Regions from separate parts of the Methylobacterium sp. J-072 genome, predicted to be linked through region 1. Evidence: predicted binding sites of a transcription regulator. Region 1 holds the regulator's gene; the other holds the start of a gene.
The links. Region 1 encodes HrcA, which represses chaperone genes, less so after heat shock. Its sites were predicted from a motif close to GTTAGCACTCNCNNNNNGNGAGTGCTAAC; they were not measured.
Positions count from the first base shown of each region.

Region 2: the regulator HrcA is predicted to act here: its motif matches at 2,035-2,063, upstream of groES (co-chaperone GroES).

Region 1 is NZ_JAKSYK010000026.1:57,789-65,246, reverse strand. It holds gene rsmI (16S rRNA (cytidine(1402)-2'-O)-methyltransferase) at 1-710, opposite strand, end outside; gene MKK67_RS01915 (penicillin-binding protein activator) at 846-2,132, shown strand; gene hemW (radical SAM family heme chaperone HemW) at 2,133-3,308, opposite strand; gene rdgB (RdgB/HAM1 family non-canonical purine NTP pyrophosphatase) at 3,347-3,994, opposite strand; gene rph (ribonuclease PH) at 3,991-4,704, opposite strand; gene hrcA (heat-inducible transcriptional repressor HrcA) at 4,871-5,926, shown strand; gene MKK67_RS01890 (methyl-accepting chemotaxis protein) at 5,936-7,458, opposite strand, start outside.
Region 2 is NZ_JAKSYK010000182.1:48,858-56,315, forward strand. It holds gene MKK67_RS23005 (LLM class flavin-dependent oxidoreductase) at 1-623, shown strand, start outside; gene MKK67_RS23010 (DUF6481 family protein) at 837-1,199, opposite strand; gene MKK67_RS23015 (cold-shock protein) at 1,299-1,508, opposite strand; gene groES (co-chaperone GroES) at 2,170-2,457, shown strand; gene groL (chaperonin GroEL) at 2,548-4,191, shown strand; gene MKK67_RS23030 (hypothetical protein) at 4,350-4,697, shown strand; gene MKK67_RS23035 (DUF6522 family protein) at 4,804-5,040, shown strand; gene MKK67_RS23040 (hypothetical protein) at 5,152-5,499, shown strand; gene MKK67_RS23045 (hypothetical protein) at 6,182-6,724, opposite strand; gene MKK67_RS23050 (hypothetical protein) at 6,978-7,217, opposite strand; gene MKK67_RS23055 (hypothetical protein) at 7,405-7,458, shown strand, end outside.

The DNA.
Region 1 (7,458 bases):
GTCTCGTAGAACTTGGTCAGTTCCCGGGTCACCGCGGCCGGACGGTCGGCACCGAGCACGGCGGCAGCATCGGCCAGCATCTCGGGCAGCCTGTGAGGCGACTCGAACAGGACCAGCGTTCCCGGCACCTGGATCAGGGCTTCGAGCCGGTTGCGCCTCGCCCCGGCCTTCTGGGGCAGGAACCCCTCGAAGAAGAACCGGTCAGTGGGCAGGCCGGCCGCCACCAGGGCGGTCATCACGGCCGACGGCCCGGGCACCGGCGTGATCGCGATCCCGGCCTCGATCGCCGCCTGGACGAGCTTGTAGCCGGGATCCGACACCAGCGGCGTGCCGGCATCCGAGACCAGGGCCAGGGCCTCGCCGGCCTGGAGCCGCGCCACCATCCGGTCGCGCACCGCCTCGTTCGAGTGCTCGTGATAGGCGAGCAGCGGCGTGGTGATGCCGTAATGCGCCAGCAGCGTCCGGGTCACGCGGGTATCCTCGGCCAGCACCGCATCGGCCGCCGCCAGGGTCGCGAGCGCCCGGATGGTGATGTCGCGCAGGTTGCCGATCGGCGTTGCCACGATGTGCAGCCCCGGCGACAGCGGCTCGGTCTCGCTGGCCAGCCCAAAGGCCGTGAAGGTGGTGTTGCGCGGACGGTCCGCACCCGGCTTGTGAGACGTGGGTTTTGTTGAGATCGGGGGCCCCGGGTCATCGAATCGGCGTGTCATCGCGGGTGATCTTGCCACACTCCGCACCCGACGTCGCGGCTGCGCGTCGAGACCGGGGGCAAGTCGCCACCGGCGCGTTTACATTTGAAAACTGCCCGGTCAGGTTGTTTGCGCCTGTTCGAAGGAGACCGCGCCATGGCGCGTCCGAAGTGTCGGCGGGACCGTCTCGCGCGCGTCGCCGCCCTGACCGCCATCCTCGGCGCCCTGTCGCCGACCCTGGGCGGCTGCCTCGGATTCGGCGGTTCGAGCGCGTCCCGGCGCGCGCCTCCGGCCCGGGCCGAGCTGTCGCCGCCGGCGGATGTGCCGCTGGGCGTCACCCCGGCGGTTCCGGCCGGCTCCTCACCTCCTCTCACGCCCGCGGCTGCGGGCGGCAACCGGATCGGATCGGGAACCGTGAAGGTTGCGCTGGTCCTGCCGCTCACCGGCACCGGCGTGGCGGTGGGCAGCGCGATGCGCAACGCCGCCCAGCTCGCCTATGACGAGGGGCAGCAGCCGGACCTGACCATCCTGGTCGGGGACGACCGCGGCAGCCCCGACGGCGCCCGGGACGCGACCCAGGACGCCCTCAAGCAGGGCGCCGACATCGTGCTCGGCCCGGTCTTCGCCGCCAACGTCCAGGCCGCCGCCGTGCCCGCCAAGGCCGCGGGCAAGCCGGTGATCGGGTTCTCGACGGACGCCTCCGTGGCGTCCCGGGGCGTCTTTCTGCTGAGCTTCCTGCCGCAGCCGGAGGTCGACCGGATCGTCGACGAATCCGTCGCGGACGGAAAGCGCTCCTTCGCGGCTCTGATCCCGGAGACCGCCTACGGCAACGCGGTCGAGGCCGAGTTCCGCGAGGCGGTGGCCCGCAAGGGCGCCCGGGTCGCGGCGGTGGAGCGCTATGCCCCGGGGGCACCGGGGCCGGCGGTCGAGCGGCTGGCCAGGGTCATTACCGGGGCCGGCGCCACGGCCGACGCGCTGTTCATCCCGGAGACCGCCGAGGCCATGCCGGTGGTCGCCGCTGCCCTGACCAAGGCCGGCTACAACCCCGCCCGGGTCCGGCCGATCGGCACCGCCCTCTGGAACGAGCCGGCGTTGTTCGCGCTGCCGGCGCTCCAGGGCGGACGCTTCGCCTCGCCCGACCGGAACGGGTTTTCGAATTTCAGCGGCCGGTATCAGGCTCGGTTCGGCTCAGTGCCGCCGCGGGTCGCTTCGCTGGCCTACGACGCGGTGATGCTGTCCGCCGCGCTGACCCGGCAATACGGCTCGCAGCGCTTCGCCGAGACGACGCTGACCAACGCGTCGGGCTTCGCCGGCACGGACGGCACCTTCCGGTTCCGCCCGGAGGGCCTGAGCGAGCGGGCGCTCGCCGTCTACGAGATCCGCAACAACGCCGCGCCCGTGGTCAGCCCGGCACCGCGCGTTTTGGCGAAGCCGGGGACTTGATCAAGCAGCAAGTTCGGCCACGAGCGCGTTGAGCACCGGCGCCCCGCGGGAGGTGGCGGCGATCCGGCCGCCGGGCAGGCGATGCAGTAAGCCGTCGCCGACCAGCATGCCGATGCGGTTGCCGTTGAGCGGCCGGCCCTTCAGGGCGGCGTAGCGCTCGGGATCGATCCCCTCGGCCAGCCGCAGGCCCATCACCAGAAACTCGTCGGCCTGGTCGGCGGGGGAGAGCGTCTCGGTCTCGACGATGCCGTGGCCTTCGCGCTCGACCTTCGCGAGCCAAGCCTCCGGGCCGCGCTCGGTGACGGTGCCGATCCGACCCTCCGGCGTGACCAGCCGGCCATGCGCTCCGGGGCCGATGCCGGCATATTCGCCATAGCGCCAGTAGAGCAGGTTGTGCAGGGATTCCGCGCCCGGTCGGGCGTGGTTGGAGATCTCGTAGGACGGCAGGCCCGCCTGGCCGCAGACCTCCTGGGTCACGTCGTAGAGGACCCGGCCGGTCTCGTCGTCTGGGGTCACCAGCTTGCCGGCGGCGGCGAGGCCGTGGAACGGCGTGCCGGGCTCGATGGTGAGCTGATAGAGCGACAGATGCTCGGCGGCCCGCCGGAGCGCCTCGGTCAATTCAGCCCGCCACAGATCGGGCGTCTGGTCGGGTCGGGCATAGATCAGGTCGAACGAGGTTCGCTCGAACACGGCCTGGGCGATGCCGATCGCCGCGAAAGCCTCCTCGGCATTGTGCAGCCGGCCGAGCTTTTTCAGGGAGGCGTCGTCGAAAGCCTGAACGCCGAGGGAGACACGGTTGACCCCAGCGGTCCGATAGCCGCGGAAGCGGCCGGCCTCGACGCTCGACGGGTTGGCCTCCAGGGTGATCTCGGCATCGGGCGCCATCGCCCAGTGGCCGGCAACCGCGTCGAGGAGCCCCGCCACCGTCGCGGGCTCCATCAGCGAGGGCGTGCCGCCGCCGAGAAAGATGCTGGTGACGGTGCGGCCGGGCGTGCGGGCGGCGCTGTGGGCGATCTCGGCCCGGAAGGCGTCGAGGAAGCGCGGCTGGTCCACGCCCCCGTGCCGGACGTGGCTGTTGAAGTCGCAATACGGGCACTTCGCGGCACAGAAGGGCCAGTGCAGGTAGATCCCGAAGCCCGCGTCGCGGGTCGGATGGTCCGGGCCGGTCGAAGTCATGATCGACGGGATGTGCGCGTGCCGGCCCGGTTTGGCAATCAGGGGGGCGGCGCCAGGCAGGCGCGGCTCAACAGCACGAAGGCCCGGGCCCGGTGCGACAGCCCCTCCCCCTTCTGCCAATCGACCCCGTGCTTCTCCTCGGCGCTCATCTCGCCGAAGGTCCGGTCATGACCGTCCGGCTGGAAGATCGGATCGTAGCCGAAGCCGGCCTCGCCACGCGGCGGAACGAGCGCGCCGAACACGCGGCCCTCGAACAGCTCGGTGTGGCCGTCCGGCCAGGCGAGCACGAGGGCGGAGACGAAATGCGCCTTCCGGTTCGTCGCCGCGCGCTGTTCCAGCTCCGAAAAAATCCGCGCCATCGCGCCGGAAAAGTCCTTGGCCGGGCCGGCCCAGCGGGCGGAGAAGATGCCCGGCGCCCCGTCGAGCGCGTCGACGCACAGGCCGGAATCATCGGCGAAGGCCGGCAGCCCGGTCGCCTTGGCGGCGGCATGCGCCTTGATGGCGGCGTTCTCGGAGAACATCGTGCCGGTCTCGTCGGGCTCGGGCAGGCCGAGCTCGCCGGCCGAGACCGCCTCGATCCCGAACGGCGCCAGGAGTTCGCGCATCTCCGTGAGCTTGCCGGCATTGTGGGTGGCGATAACCACCTTGCCGGTCAGCCTGCGGTTGCCGCTCCGCTGTGGGCTCACGCGATCGCCTCCTTCTGGAGCGCCACAAGCCGGTCGGTACCGGCGCGGGCGAGACGCAGCAATTCGAGGAGCTGCTCTTCGGAGAACGGCTCCATCTCGGCGGTGCCTTGCACCTCGACGATGCCGCCCCTGCCGGTCAGCACGAAGTTGGCGTCGGTCTCGGCTGCCGAATCCTCGGCATAGTCGAGGTCGAGCACGGGCGTGTTCTTGTACAGGCCGCAGGACACGGCGGCGACATGGTCGCGCAGCGGGTCCACCGAGATGATCGAGCGGGTGCGCATCCAGGCGAAACAATCGTAGAGTGCGACCCAGGCGCCGGTGATCGCGGCGGTGCGAGTGCCGCCATCGGCCTGGATCACGTCGCAATCGACCGTAACCTGGCGCTCGCCCATAGCGGGGAGGTTCGTCACCGCCCGGAGCGAGCGGCCGATCAGGCGCTGGATCTCCTGGGTGCGGCCCGAGGGCTTGCCCGAGTTGATCTCGCGCCGGGTCCGGTCGTGCGTCGCGCGCGGCAACATGGCATACTCGGCCGTGATCCAGCCCTTGCCGGAGCCGCGCAGCCACGGGGGACCGCGCTCCTCGAGGGAGGCGGTGCAGAGCACGCGGGTGTTGCCGAAGCTGACCAGGCACGAGCCCTCGGCGTAGCGCGAGACCGCGCGCTCCAGGGTGACGGGCCGCAGCTCGTCGGCGGCGCGCTTCGAAGGCCTCATCGCGGGCCCTTTCTGATGAGAGAGTGAGGGCCGGGCTCTTAGGCCGCCGGGCCGGCGCGGGCAAGCATCGCCGCAAGGATTGCTCCCCGGACACCGGGCGGACATGATCGCACGACAGGATGACCGCGTGACCGACCCGAACACCCCCTTTCCGCTCGATCCTTCGATGCAGGCTCTCGCCGCCCTCAACGAGCGCGCCCGCGAGATCTTCCGGCAGATCGTCGAGAGCTACCTCACGACTGGCGAGCCGGTGGGATCGCGCAACCTGGCGCGCATCCTTCCCATGGCGCTGTCGCCGGCCTCGATCCGCAACGTCATGGCGGATCTGGAGCATTCCGGCCTGATCTTCGCGCCCCACACCTCGGCCGGCCGCCTGCCGACCGAGCTCGGCCTGCGCTTCTTCGTCGACGCCATGCTCGAACTCGGCGATGTCGGCCAGGAGGAGCAGGCCCGGATCGAGGCGGAGATGCGCGCCGCCGCCTCCGGGCACACCTTCGATTCGGCGCTGGCCGCAGCCTCGACCATGCTGTCGGGCATCTCCCGCGGGGCCGGCGTGGTGCTGACCACCAAGGCGAACGTGCACCTCAAGCATATCGAGTTCGTCCGCCTCGATCCGGCCCGGGCCCTGGTGGTGCTGGTCTCGGATGACGGCTCGGTGGAGAACCGGCTGGTCGACCTGCCGCCGGGCCTACCCGCCGGCGCGCTCCAGGAAGCGACGAATTTCCTCAACGCCCGCCTGCACGGCCGCACCCTCGGGACCCTGCGAGCCGAAATCGAGGCCGGACGCACCGCGATGAAGCGGGAGCTCGACGCGCTGACCGAGCGCCTGGTCGATGCCGGCCTGGCGACCCCGGTGGGCCCGAGCGAGGCCCGCCAGCTGATCGTGCGCGGCCAGGCGAACCTGCTCGACGACCTGCGCGCCGTCGAGGATCTCGAACGCATCCGCCTGCTGTTCAACGACCTGGAGACCCAGAAGGACGTCATCGACCTCCTGGCCCGGGCCGAGGGCGGCGAGGGCGTGCGGATCTTCATCGGCTCGGAGAACAAGCTGTTCTCGCTGTCCGGCTCGTCGCTGATCGCGGCGCCGTTCCGGGACGGGTCGCAGAAGATCGTCGGCGTCGTCGGGGTGATCGGCCCGACGCGGCTGAACTACGCCCGCATCGTGCCGATGGTCGACTACACCGCTCGCGTGGTCTCGAAGCTTCTCGACGGCGGGCGATGATAGCCCGGCTCAGGCGGCCCGGACGGTGTGCAGAAACCCGGCGACCTCCCGGGTGAGCTGCGCCGATTGCCGCGACAATTCGGAGGCCGCGGCCAGCACCTGATGGGCCGCCGCGCCGGTCTGCTCGGCCGCGTCGGCGACGCCGGTGATGTTGGTGGTGACCTCGTCCGTCCCGCCGGCGGCCTGGCCGACATTGCGGACGATTTCCTGGGTGGCCGCGCCCTGCTGTTCCACCGCAGCCGCCACCGCGCCGGTCACCTGGTTGAGGTCGCGGATGCGCGTGACGATGCCGCCGATCGCCTGGGCGGCGTGATCGGTCGAGCCCTGGATCCGGCCGATCAGGCCGGTAATCTCCTCCGTCGCCCGGGCGGTCTGCGCGGCCAGTTCCTTCACTTCGGAGGCGACGACGGCAAAGCCACGGCCCGCCTCGCCGGCGCGCGCCGCCTCGATCGTCGCGTTCAGGGCCAGGAGGTTGGTCTGGGCCGCGATGGTGGAGATCAGCCCGACCGCATCGCCGATCTTGGACACCGCCTGGGCCAGTTCCTGCACCAGTTGTCCGGTCTGGTCCGCCTCGCCGACCGCCGCTTGGGCGAGGCTCGCCGAGCCTTCGACCTGCCCTGCGATCTCCTGCACGCTGCTGCCGAGTTGCTGGGCGGCGGCTGCGACGGTGCGGACGTTGGTGGCGGCCTCCTCGGCCGCTGACGCGACGCTGGTCGATTGCGCCGCCGCCTGGGTCGCGCTCGCCGTCAGGGTCTGCGCCGTCGCCTCCAGCTCGGTGGCGGAGGATGAGACCATGCCGACGATGCTGCCCACCGCCCGCTCGAAGCCGTCGGCGAGCGCGATCATCGCGCGCTTGCGCTCGGCCGCGGCGGCTTCGTCGGCAACACGCTTCGCCTCGGCCTCGTCGCGGGCCTTCCGGGCGACCAGCGCCTTGATGCTCTCGACCGCGCGGCCGACCAGGCCGATCTCGTCGCTGCGCTTGGCCTCGGCGATCTCGGCATCGATTTCACCCTGGCTCATGCGCTGCAGCGCTTCGACGAGGCGGTTCAACGGACGCGACACGGTGACGGTCATCAGCCGGCCGACCACGAGACCGAGCACCAGCAGCGCGATGAGCGTCGCCGCCGCCAGCAGGAGGGCCAGACGATCGACCGGCGCGAAGGCCGCGGCCTTGTCGACCGAGAGAGCGACGAACCAGTCGATAGAGGCCGGCAGGTTGGGGACGCGGGCGAAGACCGTGAGCGTCGCCCGATCGCCCTCGCGGGTCTCGGACACCTGCTCGCCGATCTTTGGCAGCGGCCCGGAGAGCAGTTCCGACAGCGGCTTGCCGATCAACTCGGCGCGCGGATGAATCAGCACCTTGCCGGAACCGGAAACCAGATAGGCGTAGCCGTTCCCACCAGTGGCCACCGCGCCGATCATCCGGGCCAGCGCGTCGGAGTCGAAATCGCTGCCGACCACGCCGTGGAACGTTCCCGTCTCGTCCACCACCGGAGCGGCACCGGTGATCGTGAGCTTACCGTTGCTCGAGC
Region 2 (7,458 bases), on a different contig from region 1:
TGTTCGGCGCCAGCCCCACTCTGGAGGCCGCGCAGGCCTACTATGCCGACGTGAAGGGCCGGATGCCGGCCCTGGGGCGGGATCCCGACCACCTGAAGATCCTGCCCGGCGCCCTGGTGATCCTGGGCGAGACCGAGGCCGAGGCGCAGGCCAAGCGGGCGCGCCTCGACGATCTGGTCCATCCCGACAGTGGCCTCGCCAACCTGTCGGTGCGCCTTGGGGTCGACGCCTCCGGCTTCGATCTCGACGCGCCCCTGCCGGAGATCCCCGAGACCAACGCCAGCAAGAGCAGCCAGGCGCAACTCCTCGACTACGCCCGCCGCACCGGCGCCACCGTGCGCGACCTCGCCCGCAAGGTCGGCGCCTATGCCGGGCTCCATTTCGTGGGCACGCCCGCGCAGGTCGCGGACCGGATGGAGGAATGGCTGGAGGGACGCGGCTGCGACGGCTTCAACGTGATGTTCCCGTTCGTGCCCGAGGGGCTCGACGACGTGGTCGACCGGCTGGTGCCGGAACTGCAGCGGCGCGGCCTGTTCCGCCGCGACTATGCCGGCACGACCCTACGCGACCATCTCGGCCTGCCGCGCCCGCCGAACCGGTTTTTTCCGCCGGAGGGCGCGTAAAAGAAAACGAACGGCCTGTCGGCGCGGGCCGCCTGGAGATCATCCAACCCACTCCCCTCATCCTGAGGCGCCCGGCGATCCAAGATCGCTGGGCCTCGAAGGAGCCCTCCAGAGACCCCTGCGATCCCTGGAGGGCTCCTTCGAGGGCGCCGCTGTGCGTCGCCACCTCAGGATGAGGGAGAGTGTGGGACAGACAAGTTTCGGGACGATGCGCTACCGCTTTACCTTGGCCTTGCGGGCAGCGAAGCGGGCGTCGCGGGTCGCCTTCTGCTCGGCGGCCAAAGCGGCTTGGCGCTCGACCTTCTCGGCAGCCTGACGGACGATCTCGGCCGCCGCGCGCTCCTGCTCCGCGAGCTCTTCCGCGGTGCGGATCGCCTCGGCGGCGGCGCGGGCCGTTTCCCGCTCGCTCACCCGCACCTCGCGGGCCTCGACGACGGCCTGGCGCTCGGCCTGCCGGGCGAGGACGGCCGGGTCATCCGCCGGGGGGCGTGCACGGAACTGGGCCAGCCGCTCCTCCTTGGCCTTCGCACCGGCCTCGAGACGATCGGAAAGCTGCGTTTCTTTGAATTGACCCACGTACACTCCTCGTGCGCCGCAGCGCGGGTGTCAGAAACAGAAGAAGCCGCTCCACACAGGGAACGGCTTCGAAACGCGTCCTCGAAAGAGGCGCGCGGTTCAGGCGGCCTGGAGGCTGCCGGCGGACTGCTTGCCGCTGCGACGGTCGGTTTCCAGCTCGTAGGAGAGCTTCTGACCCTCGATCAGGTTGCGCATGCCGGCGCGCTCGACAGCCGAGATGTGCACGAACACGTCCTTGCCGCCGTCGTCAGGCTGGATGAAGCCGAAGCCCTTGGTCTCGTTGAACCACTTAACGGTGCCGATGCTCATAAATATTCCAACTGCTTCAGAGCACGATGCGCGAACCGGAATCCGGACCGCCGAAATCACCGTGCTGTAACAAAGATCCAGATCAAGCCGCATCTGCACTGTAGAGGCGGCAAGCTCTGGACGATCGAAGAGGGCAAGCGCGTGCCTGAGCATGCGCCCATCCATGGTCGTCGAAACTGGGAGAGATGCAGAGCGCTCGCCCTGTTGAGGCGAGACGGCCGAATATCTGGCCAAAGATCGATTTATGTTCTCTAGCGCATCGGCGAGATAATCACAATCGTGAAACGCGCCGGGCGAGACATTCGATGCCGGTCGCCGCAGAGGCGCGGTTTTTCGCGATGCTAGTCTGGTGTATAAACGTGGATACTGACGCTGCTTGCCGCGGCGCCCCGCCCGGACGGATGCCAGATCCGACGTGAGTATCCGGATCGAGGTGTCGGCGCGACCGCCTTCGAATCGCGGTCGGTCCGAACACGACGGACCTCTCCCGAAAAATACCCTCTGCGGCCCATCGACCGTGAGACGCGTTAGCACTCTCGCGCATTGAGTGCTAAGACAGCGGCCGACCCGGCGCGGACGATTCGGTCCGCCGCCGCCTTTCCCGCATGGGCTCCGTCATGTCGACGCGAGGCCCACAGGCGGGACGAACAGGATGCCAAACATGAAGTTTCGCCCGCTGCACGACCGCGTGGTGCTCCGCCGCATCGAGGGCGAGGAGAAGACCAAGGGTGGGATCATCATCCCCGATACGGTCAAGGAGAAGCCGCAGGAGGGTGAGGTCGTCGCCGTCGGTCCCGGCGCCCGGGACGAGGCCGGCAAGATCAATCCGCTGGAGGTGAAGCCCGGTGATCGCGTGCTGTTCGGCAAGTGGTCCGGCACCGAGGTCAAGATCGACGGTCAGGATCTCCTGATCATGAAGGAATCCGACATCATGGGCGTCGTCGCCTAAGGGCGTCCGCCCAGACCAACGCTCCTCAAGCCCTTCGAGGCGCCCGCACCGGCGCGCCTCGGGGCCGAACGACAACAGAAGAGATTGTCCATGTCAGCCAAAGACGTTCGTTTTTCCGTCGATGCCCGTGAGAAGATGCTGCGCGGCGTCGAGCTGCTCGCCAGCGCCGTGAAGGTCACGCTCGGTCCCAAGGGCCGCAACGTCGTGATCGAGAAGAGTTTCGGCGCCCCGCGCATCACCAAGGACGGCGTCACCGTCGCCAAGGAGATCGAGCTCGCCGACAAGTTCGAGAACATGGGCGCCCAGATGGTGCGCGAAGTCGCCTCGAAGTCGAGCGACATCGCCGGTGACGGCACCACCACCGCCACCGTGCTGGCCGCCTCCATCGTCCGCGAAGGCGTCAAGTACGTCGCCGCCGGCATGAACCCGATGGACCTGAAGCGCGGCATCGACCTCGCGGTCGCCGCGGTCGTGAAGGACATCAGCGAGCGCTCCCGCAAGGTCGCCTCCTCGGAGGAGATCGCCCAGGTCGGCACGATCTCCGCCAACGGCGACAAGGAGATCGGCGAGATGATCGCCCACGCGATGCAGAAGGTCGGCAACGAGGGCGTGATCACGGTCGAAGAGGCCAAGACCGCCGAGACCGAGCTCGACGTCGTCGAGGGCATGCAGTTCGATCGCGGCTACCTGTCCCCGTACTTCATCACCAACGCGGAGAAGATGGTCGCCGATCTCGAGGATCCGTACATCCTGATCCACGAGAAGAAGCTGTCGTCGCTGCAGGCGATGCTCCCTGTCCTTGAGGCCGTGGTCCAGACCGGCAAGCCGCTGCTGATCATCGCCGAGGACATCGAGGGTGAGGCGCTCGCCACCCTCGTGGTGAACAAGCTGCGCGGCGGCCTGAAGGTCGCGGCCGTGAAGGCGCCGGGCTTCGGTGATCGTCGCAAGGCGATGCTGGAAGACATCGCGATCCTGACCAAGGGCCAGATGATCGCCGAGGATCTCGGCATCAAGCTCGAGAACGTGACGCTCGACATGCTCGGCCGGGCCAAGCGCGTCCGGATCGAGAAAGAGACCACCACGATCATCGACGGCATCGGCGAGAAGTCGGACATCGAGGGCCGGATCTCGCAGATCAAGGCGCAGATCGAGGAGACCACCTCGGACTACGACCGCGAGAAGCTCCAGGAGCGTCTGGCCAAGCTCGCGGGCGGCGTCGCGGTGATCCGCGTCGGCGGCTCGACCGAGGTCGAGGTAAAGGAGAAGAAGGACCGCGTCGACGACGCCCTCCACGCCACCCGCGCTGCGGTGGAAGAGGGTATCGTCCCGGGCGGCGGCACCGCGCTGCTGCGCGCCAAGGCGGCCGTTCAGGGTCTCTCGAACGACAACCCCGACGTCCAGGCCGGCATCAAGATCGTGCTGAAGGCGCTTGAGGCCCCGATCCGTCAGATCGCGTCCAACTCGGGCGTCGAGGGCTCGATCGTGGTCGGCAACATCCTGGCCAACGCCTCGCCGACCTACGGCTTCAACGCCCAGACCGAGGAGTATGTCGACATGCTCCAGGCCGGCATCGTCGATCCGTCCAAGGTCGTCCGGGCGGCGCTGCAGGGCGCGGCTTCGGTCGCTGGCCTGCTGGTGACCACCGAGGCGATGATCTCCGAGCTGCCGCGCAAGGAAGCCCCGGCCATGCCGGGCGGCGGCGGCATGGGTGGCATGGGCGGCATGGACTTCTAAAGCCTCCCCGACCTTAGACACGATGGTCCGACGCGGCGCCCCCGCTGCGCCGGACCGTCAATCCCGACCCGATCGGCACTTGGCCCGTCGTAACCCCATCGTGACCGCACCAAGCGTCCCGCTGCGGGTTGCCCCTTCGAGTTGGTCGAGAGGTTTCCATGGGCGCGCGTGTCGATCCGGCTAGGACCAGGGTTTCGATCCGCACGGCGCGCGCCGCCATGCTGGCCCTGGTGACGCTCATGGTGGCCCCCGCTACGGCGTGGGCCTGGGGTGTCCCCGGCTGCACCAATCTTCCCGAATACAATCGCGCCCTCGGCGCCCTTCAGGGCATGACCAGCGCCTGCGACATGAGCGTCGAGCGCGCCCGCCAGGTCATCGCGGAGCATGACGGCGTGCCCGTCGCCCAACCACCGGTGGTGGCGCCGCCCCGGGTCCAGGCCCGGCGCAATGCGGGACGAGCTCATCACCACAGGGCCTCCCGTCACCGGCACGCGGCCCGGCGCTGACGCAAACCTCGATCGTCCCGGGCCGGGTCCGGCTTCCCCTCCGGCGCCGGCGGCTCTAGCATCGGTTCCAAGCCCGTATAGCAACCGAGCACAAGGAAGATCTTCCGTGCGGCTCGATCTCGGTCACCAAGGCGATTGGATCGTCGATCCCCGCGAACTGGCCTCGTGCCTGGGCGTCAGCATGGCCGTGCTCAAGCGCCAGGAGCGCCTCGGTCAGGTCGAGGCCCGGATCAAGGCCGGCTCCGGCACCGATCAGACCTGCGTGACGGTCCGCCTGCACGGCAAGGGCTGGCGGGGAACTTTCGATGGCAGCGGCGCGCTCATCTCGGAAGAGCGGTGGTGACACCGAGCATCCAGAACAAAGCCGCGGCGTTCGGGCAATGCGTGGTACAGACCTGAAGTGCTTCCGCCGTCGCTATCATCGAGGACCGACATGAACGCCTTCCGATGGCTTATGGCCAAGATTATCGGTCTCCTGTTCTCGCAAACGATCGACCACAAGAACCGCAAAGCTGCCGCCGACAAGGAGGGCGGGACCTACGATGGCGGCTCGGCTTATCAATCGGCCGGTTTCGAGGGCGATTACCACGCCGCGACCAACCTGCTGAAGCAGCGGATGAACAAGAACTTCCCGGACAATTTCCACGCCCGGTTGGGTTCTCAGACCAACAGCATGTACGATTACGGCGAGGATCGCGCGGGCGCCGTCGACACGGCCTCCACCGCGATCGCGATGGCGCTGCGCAACGGCGCGACCGTCACCCAGGCCGCGGAAGCCGGTGCGGCGAGCATCGGGATCTGAGCGCGGACACGGCGCTCGCCTCAAGTCGCCAGAGCGCGAATATCAACGGAGCCGAAGATGACCGGCTCGGAGCCTTCAGAACCTTGCCGCCCTTACGAAGGTCAGGGCGCGGCAGCGTTCCGGGATCAGCGATCCGGCGATTGACACAGGTTTGCCTGGCAGACTTCGTCGCGGCATCGTCCGCAGGAGACGCGGGCGCTTTCTCCTGCACGGCTTGAGGTGTTCACGGGTCCCGTTGTGCAGGCTGCTCCGTGCGCCATCTCCCGTGTGGGCTACGACGTTCACACATCGTTGCCGGATGGAAGCAACGGCCGGACCCAAGCGCGTCTCCCTCCCCCCTCTGCGGGGGAGGGTGGGCCTCGCGTCAGCGAGGGTCGGGAGAGGGGAACCCGGCTTCCGGAGGAGGCAGCGCCGGCGTGCAGGCCGGAGCTTTGTCTTGCACCGTCGCTCCCCTCTCCCGACCCCCTTTGGGGGCCACCCTCCCCCGCAGAGGGGGGAGGGAGAGCCGCGGTGTCTCCAGCGTATCCTGCCGACCCCGATGTGTGAACGTCGTAGCCCGTGTGGGAGAGGGGACGCGCGCCACACCCAGTGATGTGTGCCAACCGAGACGAGAGAGCGGGCGCGTCACAGCCTACAAGGGCGATCGCGCCTCGAAGAACTTGTGCGCAGCCGACCGCTCACATCACCACAGGTGGCGCGGCAGCCGCCGCTTCCAGCGCTCGCCGGCCTTGAGGGTATCGGCCTGCCGCGAGAGGCGGATCGGGCGCACCGGCATCGCGGTCGGCTGAGCCGGGGCGGCCGTCACTGGAGCGGGCGCACTCGTCGGCTGCCGCGAGATCGCGGGAGCCGGGGTGAAAACGGGCCGTGCCGCCTCGGTCGCGGGCTTCGGCGCGCGCTTGGTGACCGCCTTGACCCGGCGCACCCGCGGAAGGCGCTCGATCGTCGGAGCCTCGTCCGCCTCGGCGGTTTCGGGCTCGCTCGCGGTCGAGAACATCGGCATGAGGCTCGGCAGCACCCGGCGCGCCGGGGCCTCGGGCCGCGCCGGATCGGCCAGGACGACGGGGGCAGCTGCCGGCTCGGCCGGCTTGTCGGCGGTGACCTCGGGGATGTCCCACCAGAGGTCGTGATTTTCGCGGGGCCGCATGGTCGCGTCGACCAGGGCGACGCGGGAGGTGCGGGTATGCTTGACTTCGACCGTGAACGGCCGCGCGCTCCGGCGCTTCATGTGTGCGGAATTCCTGAGAACAACGTGCCCAACGGCTCAAAACGTGCCGGCAACGTTTGAGCATCATACGGGAGCGAACCACCCGTTGTCGAGCGTGGAGATCAACAATCCTGTTCAGTCAGCATAGGCTTTTGTGATGACCTCAAGTGCCGGTGTGACGTCGGCACTGTTGAAGTACTGGGTTCTGCGGCTCGCGCACGCAACGGCAGCACTTCATCGCCGTTCGTCCCGCTTACCCTGTCCGAGCGAGGCTCTAGCCGCCCCCTCCGCCGCCGCCGCCCGTCCCGGGACCGCCGAGATTGCCGTCCTTGTTCGGCGTGTTCCAATGAATGATGCCGTCGTCCGGGGGGCGAAGCCGTGCGGCCGGGACGCGCGGGGCACCGAAGGGCAGGGCCTCGATCGCGCCGCGACGCCCGCGGTTGGCCCGATCCCGCTGAGCGACTGCAGGAGTGCCTGCCAAGACCGCGAGCGCGACCATCAGCCACTTCACCATCGCGCGTCTCATGAACACCCCACGGCGGCCCGAGCGCGCCTCCCGGCGGGGCGGAGATGTCGCGCGGGGGCGGGGCTCATCCGCAGGAAGGCCGTTGCAGGTCACGTCATCAGGAACGGTCCGAGAGCCCGTCGGGTTTCCTCGAAGCCGGGGGCGCGCCTCAGCGGCCCCGGCGAGGAGAGAATCCGTGTTCAAAGTCCCGACGTTGACGGGTGGCCTGTTCGCCGCCAGCCTGTTTCTC